3 regions of the Streptomyces sp. 63XJN7_1_ISO-PGPR-S23-121 genome follow, and region 3 is predicted to be linked to each of the others. Evidence: riboswitches for the same ligand, from Rfam matches in the RefSeq annotation. Region 3 holds a riboswitch; each other region holds the start of a gene.
What was found. Region 3 has a riboswitch for S-adenosylmethionine ahead of AC0VYN_RS27465 (aminotransferase class V-fold PLP-dependent enzyme). Riboswitches for the same ligand answer to the same signal wherever they lie in the genome.

Region 1 (3,262 bases), 3.2 Mb from region 3:
TTCCTGGTCGTCCGGAGGGAAACGGGGTTCTCACCGGGAGCGGGCGGGGTGGGCGTCGGGCCGGAGGTGGTGGAGCGCGTCGGGCCGGGGGTGGCGGAGCGCGCCGGCCACGCGCCGCGGGTCGCCGGGCGGCCGGGGGCGGGGGCGGGCGGGGGCCGGGGCACGCGCCGGACCCGACTCCGTCCGCCGGGCGGGCGGAGTCGCCGTGGGCGCGCGGCCGTTCACCGGTTCCCCGGCGCGGCGGCCGTGCCGGGTGTGCGCACGTCGCGGAACTCGGTGTGGCGGCGCAGGGTGGAGCCGATGGACTCGTACAGCCCGATGGCCCGGGTATTGCTCGCGGCGGCGTGCAGAAACGGGGTGTCGCCGCGTTCGCGGATGCCCGCGGCGACGGCGCGGACCAGACGGGTGGCGAGTCCCCGGCCGCGGTGCGCCGGGTCGGTGCACACGGCGCTGATCTCGGTCCAGCCGGGCAGCCGGAGTCGCTCGCCCGCCAGGGCGACCAGCCGGCCCCGGTGCCGGATGCCGAGGTAGGTGCCGAGGAGAACGGTGCGGGGCAGGAAGGGGCCGGGCCGGGTGCGGGCGACCAGGTCCAGGATCTCGGGGACGTCGGCGGGCCCGAGCCGTACGGCCCCGGGGTCCGGCTCGGCGCGCAGCGCGGTGTCGACGAACTGCACCCCGGGCACGCCGCCGAAGGCCCGCCAACCCGCGGGGACGGTGGGCGCGCCGGGCACCGCGACCGCCGTGCCGGGGCCGACGAGGCGGTGCAGGTCGGCCCAGGCGGCCGGATCGGCGGGGTCCTCGAGGGCGGCGAAGACGGCCACGTCCGACGGGTAGCGGGCGGCCCTGCCGAGGCGTTCGGCGAAGGGGGCGTGCGGGCCGGTCAGGGCGGCCCAGACGGCGTTGTCCAGGGGGTGCGGGGCGAGGGCGGCAGGGGCCGTGTCGACGCGTAGGCCGGTCGGCTGGGTCACGGGTTCGGGTTCCTCTCCTGCGGACGGACCGGCGGGGGGACGTTATGATGACGGGTCGTCAGTTGTTGTCGAGGGGGAGGCCGGGCGGATTGACCTCGGCCGACTCGACGGCCTCGCTGGAGAGGTTCCAGACGGCCAGCCACTTCGCGTACTGGCCGTTGTCGATCAGGTGGTTGATGGCGTCCGCGATCGGTTCGGCGAGCCCGCTGTCCTTCTTGGCGGTGGCCGCGATCAGGCCCTGGAGGGAGGCGCCGGCTCCCGAGTAGGTGCCCGCGCTGCGCGTGGCGCCGGGGGTCTTCGCCGTCCGTGTGACGTGATAGGCGACGCCCGGGTTGGCGGCGAAGTAGGGGCCGGGCGGTCGCCGCGAGCGCTGAGGTCCGGAAGGAGGGAGGTCAGCCCTGGCGGCGGCCGCGGCCGCGGTCGGTACACAGTGCGCTGCTGACGCGGAGCAGATCGACGGCACGGTCGGCGACGAGCGGGCTCGGGTACGGGCGTACAGGGCCCTGGGGGCGGCGGTCCGCCGTCCTGGGAGCTGCGTACATGTCCGTCATCGTCACTGTTCCGGCCCTGCGGGCCTCGCGCTTACCGAAGTGCATCCGGTCCGGTCGTCACCTGGGGCACCCCACCGCGGAGCGAGGGTTGCCGGTCAGCCAGCCAGGGCTTGTCACTGACGCTCATGACCGTTCTTGGTCCGTAAGTAAGGCAGTTGGCCGTGCTCGTGTCAACGCCGTCCCGTCAGACGGGACGGTCTCCGACGCGGTGCGCGAAGGCCGGGTGCGCGCTCAGGCGCCGCACGTGGGACCACAGGGCGGGGTGGCGGTCCGTGCGGTGGGCGGCGCCGAGCCGGGACATGGCCACCCACACCTCGACGTCGGCCGCGGTGAGCCGCTCCCCCAGGACGTAGGGGTGGCCGGCGAGCCGCTGCTCCAGCGAGTCCAGCGCCGCGGGGTCCTCCGCTCGGGCGCAGAGCAGCTCCACGGCCTCGATCGCCGCGTCCTGGCCGTCCGGGTACAGCTCGGGGCCCGCGGAGGCGAAGTACCGGGCGAGGTCGCGCATGATGTCGGGCGCGTGCGTGCTCACGATGCGGCCCGACCAGTCGTCGCTGAGCACCGGCGCGACGGCCGGTCCCCGGTAGTGGTGCGCGCTCGCCTCGTACAGCGACCGCAGCGCGGGGTGGCCGCCGTCGGCACCGTCGGGAACGGGGTCGAGGAGGGTCACCGGACACACGTCGTCGAGTCCGAGGAGGCCGTGCACGACGGCGATGCGCAGACAGTCGTCGTGGCCGGGCGACAGGTGGAGGCGGTAGCGGCGCGGCACGGCGTAGTGGCCGCTGCGCGGGTCGCGGCCGATGCGCCCCCGGAAGGCCGGCGCGGGGGCGAGGCGGGTGACGGTCATGGTGCTCCTCGGGTGCGGGCGCGTGGGACACGCGCGGCGGAGGCGGCGGCGGGCGGGCCGTGCGCGGGCACCCGGCCGCACGGGACGCGTGCGGGAGCGCGGGCGGCCGGTGCCGGACGGCTCAGCGCGGTGAGGTGATGGCGCTGCGGACGCGGAGGAGGTCGATGTGACGGCGGGAGGTGAGCAGGGGCGACGGTCCCGGCGTGCGGCGGTCCGCGTCGGCGGTGACCGGCTCGATGCTCCCCATGATTCCCTACCTGTTCACTAGGATTACCAGGGAAGTGTCGGCCTGTGTCCCGGGTGCGTCAAGGGGGTGTCCACGCCGTGGTCGGCCGCGTGCGGGGCGGACACGCTAAAGGGCCTTCGCGAGCCGTTGCTCGCGAAGACCCTTCGTCACCGTCGGGACGACAGGATTTGAACCTGCGACCCCTTGACCCCCAGTCAAGTGCGCTACCAAGCTGCGCCACGTCCCGGTGTGCGTCCCACGGGCCGCGGGTGAGCGGTTTCCGTGTGATCACGCAGGTCAACCCTACCCCATCCGCCGGAGGGGGCGCGGCCGGCGGCCCGGGCCGCCCCGATGATCACATCGCGAGACGGCGTTGCGTCCCGCCGCCGGCGGGCGTTACCTCGCACGGTGCGTACCGAACGACCCGAACACATCAGCGACGACGTCACCGGCGACCGCTCCGCCCGCCGGGCCGTCACCGTCTTCCCCCTTCTCGTCCTCGCGGCCGGCGCCGTCGGCCTGCTGCTCCCGGGGAGTTTCACCGGGTGGGGCGAGGCGGTGCCGTACCTGCTGGGCGTGGTGATGTTCTGCATGGGCGTCACCATGACCCCGGAGGACTTCCGCGGGGTCGCCAAGCGCCCCTGGGCGGTGGCCCTCGGGCTGGTGGCGCACT
Region 2 (3,262 bases), 1.4 Mb from region 3:
CCGGTGCCGGCCACCGCGTCGAGGGTCTTGAGGCCGTCGCCGGTGTTGAGGACGACCGTGGTGAGCGACGGGTCCAGCACGCCGTTCTCGATCAGCTTCTTCGTGACGCCCACCGTCACACCGCCGGCGGTCTCCGCGAAGATGCCCTCCGTGCGGGCCAGCAGCTTGATCGCGTCGACGACCTGCTCGTCGGTCACGTCCTCCACCGCGCCACCGGTGCGACGGGCGATGTCGAGCACGTAGGGGCCGTCGGCCGGGTTGCCGATCGCGAGGGACTTGGCGATGGTGTTCGGCTTCTGGGGGCGCACGACGTCGTGTCCCGCCTTGTAGGCGGTGGACACCGGCGAGCAGCCCTCGGCCTGCGCGCCGAAGATCTTGTACGGCTTGTCCTCGACCAGGCCGAGCCCGATCAGCTCCTGCAGGCCCTTGTCGATCTTCGTGAGCTGGGAGCCGGACGCGATCGGGACGACGAGCTGGTCGGGCAGCCGCCAGCCGAGCTGCTCGCAGATCTCGTACGCGAGGGTCTTGGAGCCCTCGGCGTAGTACGGCCGCAGGTTGACGTTGACGAAGCCCCAGCCCTCGCCGGCCGGGTCGCCGATCAGCTCGGAGCAGAAGCGGTTCACGTCGTCGTAGTTGCCCTCGATGCCGACGAGTTCACCGCCGTAGACCGCGGCCATGACGACCTTGCCCTGCTCCAGGTCGTGCGGGATGAACACGCAGGAGCGGAAGCCGGCCCGCGCGGCGGCGGCGCCGACGGCGCCGGCGAGGTTGCCGGTGGAGGAGCAGGACAGGGTGGTGAAGCCGAAGGCACGGGCGGCCTCCAGGGCCTGGGCGACGACGCGGTCCTTGAAGGAGTGCGTCGGGTTGCCGGAGTCGTCCTTGACGTACAGGCCGCCGGTGACGCCGAGCTCGCGGGCCAGGTTCCCGGCCTCGACCAGCTTGGTCCAGCCCGGATTGATGTTCGGCTTGGTCGCGACGTCGGCCGGGACGGGCAGCAGGGGCGCGTAGCGCCAGATGTTCGCGGGGCCCGCTTCGATCCGCTTCCGCAGCTCCTCGGTGTCGTAGGCCGAGAAGTCGTAGGCGATCTCCAGCGGGCCGAAACACTCCTCGCAGGCGAAGACCGGGCCGAGGGGCACGCGGTGGCCGCACTCGCGGCAGGAGAGCGCCGCGGCGGGGCCCAGGTCCACGGGGGAGGCGGGGGAAGCGGGGGAAGCGGTGGTGTCGGTGCTGCTTGCGACAGTCTGCACAGCCATGTGAGGCGAGGCCCTTTCTCCTCATCTTCCTCACGACGCATCTCGCCGTGAGACGGATTTGGCACCTTCCCTAGCCGGGAGCCTCGCGCTGCGATCGACAGTGATCTACGAGAACCGACTGGAGGGTTGCCGGGGCTTCATCGGGCCGTTTCCCTCTGCCCCTCTGGATGAGCGGTATGTGGTTGTTTTGCGCTGGTGCACACGGTGACCCGGCATGCGCCGGTCCTCCGCGTTGTTCAAGACTGTAACCGACGGCCACGACTGTTGAGATAGTCGTCCGTACCGCGAGATGGATCACGAAGGAGCCCACCGACCGTGCTGGAAGAAGTCGAGCGCTGGCTTGGCGCGCGTTCCTGGTCCGTGGCAGACCGCACGATCGCCCAGATCATGGCCGCCAAACGTGCCACGGGCCAGTCGGTCAGCGTGGTGCTGCCCGCGCTCGACGAGGAGGCGACCGTCGGCGACATCGTCACGGTGATCCGCCGTGAGCTGATGCGGCGGATCCCGCTCGTCGACGAGCTCGTGGTCGTGGACTCCGGGTCGACCGACCGCACGTCGGCGGTGGCCGCGGCGGCGGGGGCGCGCGTCGTCCATCGCGACGAGATACTCCCCCGCATCCCCGCCGTGCCCGGCAAGGGCGAGGTGCTGTGGCGCTCGCTGCTGGTCACCGGCGGCGACATCGTCTGCTTCGTCGACGCCGACCTGCGCGAGTTCTCCGCCGACTTCGTCTCCGGCATCGTGGGCCCGCTGCTCACCGACCCGGAGGTCCACCTGGTCAAGGCCATGTACGACCGCCCGCTCACGATGCCCGACGGGCACGCCGGCGGCCCCGAGTCCGCCGGCCAGGGCGGGCGGGTCACGGAACTCATGGCCCGCCCGCTGCTCAACCTGCACTGGCCGCTGCTGGCCGGCTTCGTCCAGCCGCTCAGCGGTGAGTACGCGGCCCGCCGCTCGCTCCTCGAACGGCTCCCCTTCCCCGTCGGCTACGGGGTGGAGCTGGGCATGCTGGTCGACTCCCTGCACCTGGTGGGCCTGGACGCCCTCGCGCAGGTCGACGTCGGCGTCCGCAGGCACCGGCACCAGGACGGGCAGGCCCTGGGCCGGATGTCCGCCGCGATCTACCGCACCGCCCAGCTCCGGCTGGCCCGCGGCCATCTGGTCCGGCCGTCGCTGACCCAGTTCGAACGCGGCAGCACCGGCTTCGAGCCGCGCACCTACTCGGTGGACACCGAGGAACGCCCGCCGATGACACAGATCGCGGAGTACGCGGCCAGAAGAGTGGCCTGAGCCCCCGGGGTTGTTCCCGCCGGGGGCCCGCAAGCGTCAGCCGGAGACGCCGTCCGACCAGCGCCAGCGGCCGGCGGAGTCCGGCTCGCAGGTCAGGTACTCGCCGCCGCGGCCGTGGGTGCTCAGACCGCGGTGCTTCTTGGCGCAGAACTGGCCGTCGGCGTAGCAGTTGCCCGCGGGGCTGGTGAGTTCGCAGGCGCCGGTGCCCGTGCCGGCCCCGGTGCCCGTGTCCGAGCCGCCCGTGTCCGGTGTCCTGGCCGGTTCGGGGGTCGGCGTCGGCTTCGGGGTGTGCAGCAGGCGCCCGGCGCAGTCGCGGCCGTCGCGGGGGACGCTGAAGGTCACGCCACCGGGGCCGTCGGTCTGCTCGCAGACCTTCTCCCCCGTGCCCCAGGAGGAGGCCTGCCGACCGGTGCCCTGGAGCCGGACGGTGTAGCCGAGTCCCGCCCGCTTCGCCGCGAGGACGGCCGACCCGGCACTCCGCCCGGTGAAGTCGGGCAGCGTCACGGGGGTCGGTGTCGGCGTCGGTGTCGGTGTCGGGGCGGGCGCGGAGGTCGTCGCCCCGGTGGGGGACGCCTCGGCCGTGGGGCTCGCGTCGCCCGGTGTCGCGGTGGCCGCCGCCGACCGTTCGTCCGCCGCCGCGTCCGCGGTCCCGTCGCCGCAGCCGGCGAGTGCCAGCGCGGAGACCGCGACCGTCGCCGCGGCACCGGCGAGTCTGTTCATGC
Region 3 (3,262 bases):
ACACCACGGTCGAAGGGCCCCGTCCGGTCTGCGGACGGGGCCCTTCGCCGTGCCCGGGGGCTGGATAGGGTGGGACCACACTCTTTCCACGACGTACACGATTCAGGAGCGGCTCATGAGCGCTGTGACCCCCGCTGGAGGCGACACCGCGGCGGGCCGCTCCTGGCCCGCCCTGCTGAACGGTCTGCTGGACGGCCGCGACCTGTCCGCCGACGACACCGCCTGGGCGATGGACCTGATCATGCGCGGCGAGGCGACCGACGTGCAGATCGCCGGGTTCGCGACGGCGCTGCGGGCCAAGGGCGAGACCGTCGGCGAGATCTCCGGCTGCGTGCGGTCGATGTACGAGCACGCGCACGTGATCGAGGTCCCCGGCGAGACGGTCGACATCGTCGGCACCGGCGGCGACGGCGCCAGGACGGTCAACATCTCCACCATGTCGGCCGTCGTGATCGCCGGCACCGGCGCGAAGGTCGTCAAGCACGGCAGCCGTGCCGCGTCCTCGGCGTCCGGCGCGTCCGACGTGCTGGAGAAGCTCGGCGTCAACCTCGAGCTGACCCCGAAGCGGGTGGCCCAGGTCGCCGAGGAGGCCGGGATCACCTTCTGCTTCGCGGTCAAGTTCCACCCCGCACTGCGCCATGTGGCGACCGCGCGCGGCCAGCTGGGTGTGCGGACCGTGTTCAACTTCCTCGGACCGCTGACCAATCCGGCGAAGGTGAAGGCCCAGGCGGTCGGTGTCGCCGACCCCCGGATGGCCCCGATCATCGCCGGGGTGTTCGCCGAGCGCGGCAACTCCTCCCTGGTGTTCCGCGGCGACGACGGCCTCGACGAGCTGACCACGACCTCCACCTCCCGGGTCTGGGTGGTGCGGGACGGCACGGTGACCGAGGAGACCTTCGACCCGCGGGACGTCGGCCTGGAACTGGTGCCGGTCGAGGCCCTGCGCGGCGCCGACGCCTCCTACAACGCCGACGTCGCCCGCCGGCTGCTGGCCGGCGAGCGGGGCCCCGTCCGTGACGCGGTGCTGCTGAACTCGGCGGCGGCCCTGGTGGCCCTGAAGCCCGGCGACGGCCCGCTCACCGAGCGGATCCGGGCCGGCATGGAGCAGGCCGCCGCGTCCATCGACTCCGGCGCCGCCCGGCGGACCCTGGAGCGCTGGGTGGCCGCCAGCAACGCCTGAGCGGACCGTGACGCCCGTCCCGCGATCCGGACCCGGGTTGCGGGGCGGCGATCACTTCACGTACGTTCCCTTCCAGGTCATGAGTGACAGTCATACGGCCCCGGCCGACTGTCCGGCAACCCTCCGTCCGTGGCGGGGTGCCCCGGGTGAGGACCAGGCCGTGGACAGCAGGGTTCACGGCAAGCGCGGACCCCTCGCGGAACCAGGGGTCCTGGGTCGTCCGAGGGAGTCTTCCGTGAATCAGCGAATGCGATAGGGCCGCAGAGCCCCGCCTCCGCATCCCCTCTCTTCCGCTCGTCCCGCGCTCGAGCCGTACCCGCTCGCGCGGCGACGAACTCTGCCTTCACGGGAGCACCCATGTCCGTCTCCGCCGTCGCCGCCGACCAGTCCGTCGCCGCCCCGCTGCCCGTCCTGGGCCGGGACGTCACCGTCCCGCTCGTCACGGGCGGCGAGGTCACCTACGCCGCGCTCGACTACGCCGCCAGCGCGCCCGCGCTCCAGCGGGTCTGGGACGACGTCGCCGCCTACGCCCCGTACTACGGCAGCGTGCACCGCGGCGCCGGGTACCTGTCGCAGCTGTCGACCGACCTGTTCGAGAACGCCCGGAGGACCGTCGCCGAGTTCCTCGGCTGCCGGGACGCCGACCAGGTCGTGTTCACCCGGTCCACCACCGACTCCCTGAACCTGCTCGCCGCCGCCCTCCCGGCCGGCTGCCGGGTCTTCGTCTTCGAGACCGAGCACCACGCCTCGCTGCTGCCCTGGCGGGACGCGGACGTGACCTGCCTCGACGCCCCGAGCAGCCCCGCCGACGCCGTCGAGACCCTGGAGCGCGCGCTGGCCGCCCGCGAGCCGTACGGCCCCGCCCTGGTCTGCGTCACCGGCGCCTCCAACGTCACCGGCGAGCTGTGGCCGGTGCGCGAACTGGCCGCCGCCGCGCACGCGCACGGGGCCCGGATCGTGCTGGACGCCGCCCAGCTCGCCCCGCACCACCCGGTCGACGTCCGTGACCTGGACGTCGACTGGGTCGCCTTCTCCGGGCACAAGCTGTACGCCCCCTTCGGCGCCGGTGTCCTCGCGGGCCGTGCCGACTGGCTGGGCGAGGCCGAGCCGTACCTCGCCGGCGGCGGGGCCAGCCGCAGCGTCACCCGGCGCGCGGACGGCGGCGTGGAGGTGCGGTGGCACGACGGCGCCGCCCGCCACGAGGCCGGGTCGCCCAACGTCATCGGCGCCTACGCCATCGCCTCGGCCTGCAAGGCGCTCACCGAGGCCGGGTTCGGCACGCTGGTCGCGCGGGAGGAGTACCTGGTCCGCAAGGTCCGCGAAGGGCTCGCTCAGGTGCCCGAGGTCCGGGTCCTGTCCCTCTTCGGCGACGACGCCGCCCGCGTCGGCGTCCTCTCCTTCGTGGTCGACGGCTGGAACAGCTCGCACTTCGCCGCCGCCCTCTCCGCGGAGTACGGCATCGGCGTCCGCGACGGCCTGTTCTGCGCCCACCCGCTGCTGCGCACCCTGCTCGGCAGCGACCCGCAGACGCAGGGCGAGTGCGGCGCCCCCGAGGCGGCGCCGGGGGAGAGGTCCCTCAACGCCGTCCGGGTCAGCTTCGGCGCGGGCACCCCGGACGAGCACGTGGAGCGGTTCGTGAACGCCGTCAAGGAGCTGGTCAGCGACGGCGCCCGGTGGAACTACCGCACCGAGGACGGCCGGTGCGTGCCGGACACGTCCGCCGCCGGGACGGGTACCGCCGCCTGAGCCGCCCGTACCGGCACGGCGGCGTCCGGACGGCGGGCCCTAGTTGTCCAGGCCGATCGCGAACGCCGCCTCGAGGTCGTGCTGCGAGTAGGTGCGGAACGCCACGTGGGTGTCCGTGCCCTCCACGCCCGGGATCTTGCTGATCCGGCCGGGGATGACCTCCGCCAGGTCCTCGTGCTGGTGGACCCGCACCATGGCGATCAGGTCGTAGGTGCCGGTGACCGAGAAGACCTCGGTGACGTTCTCCAGCGAGGCGATCTGCTCCGCGATCTCGGGGATCCGGTCCACGCTGGTCTTGATGAGGACGATCGCGCTGATCACGGTTGATTCTCTCCC

Region 1: it holds a riboswitch for S-adenosylmethionine, as region 3 does, so the genes downstream of both, AC0VYN_RS12975 (ABC transporter substrate-binding protein) here and AC0VYN_RS27465 (aminotransferase class V-fold PLP-dependent enzyme) in region 3, are expected to answer to the same signal.
Region 2: it holds a riboswitch for S-adenosylmethionine, as region 3 does, so the genes downstream of both, thrC (threonine synthase) here and AC0VYN_RS27465 (aminotransferase class V-fold PLP-dependent enzyme) in region 3, are expected to answer to the same signal.

The regions. Positions count from the first base shown of each region.
Region 1 covers NZ_CM149653.1:2,975,635-2,978,896, reverse strand. The annotation lists gene AC0VYN_RS12980 (GNAT family N-acetyltransferase) at 222-968, opposite strand; partial or broken gene AC0VYN_RS12975 (ABC transporter substrate-binding protein) at 1,027-1,314, opposite strand; SAM riboswitch class IV at 1,542-1,650, opposite strand; gene AC0VYN_RS12970 (glutathione S-transferase C-terminal domain-containing protein) at 1,704-2,363, opposite strand; gene AC0VYN_RS12965 (hypothetical protein) at 2,485-2,610, opposite strand; tRNA gene AC0VYN_RS12960 (tRNA-Pro) at 2,763-2,836, opposite strand; gene AC0VYN_RS12955 (bile acid:sodium symporter family protein) at 2,998-3,262, shown strand, end outside.
Region 2 covers NZ_CM149653.1:7,508,459-7,511,720, forward strand. The annotation lists gene thrC (threonine synthase) at 1-1,253, opposite strand, end outside; SAM riboswitch class I at 1,272-1,427, opposite strand; gene AC0VYN_RS33570 (glucosyl-3-phosphoglycerate synthase) at 1,569-2,540, shown strand; gene AC0VYN_RS33575 (hypothetical protein) at 2,577-3,260, opposite strand.
Region 3 covers NZ_CM149653.1:6,140,587-6,143,848, reverse strand. The annotation lists gene trpD (anthranilate phosphoribosyltransferase) at 116-1,180, shown strand; SAM riboswitch class IV at 1,256-1,372, shown strand; gene AC0VYN_RS27465 (aminotransferase class V-fold PLP-dependent enzyme) at 1,538-2,926, shown strand; gene AC0VYN_RS27460 (Lrp/AsnC family transcriptional regulator) at 2,966-3,247, opposite strand.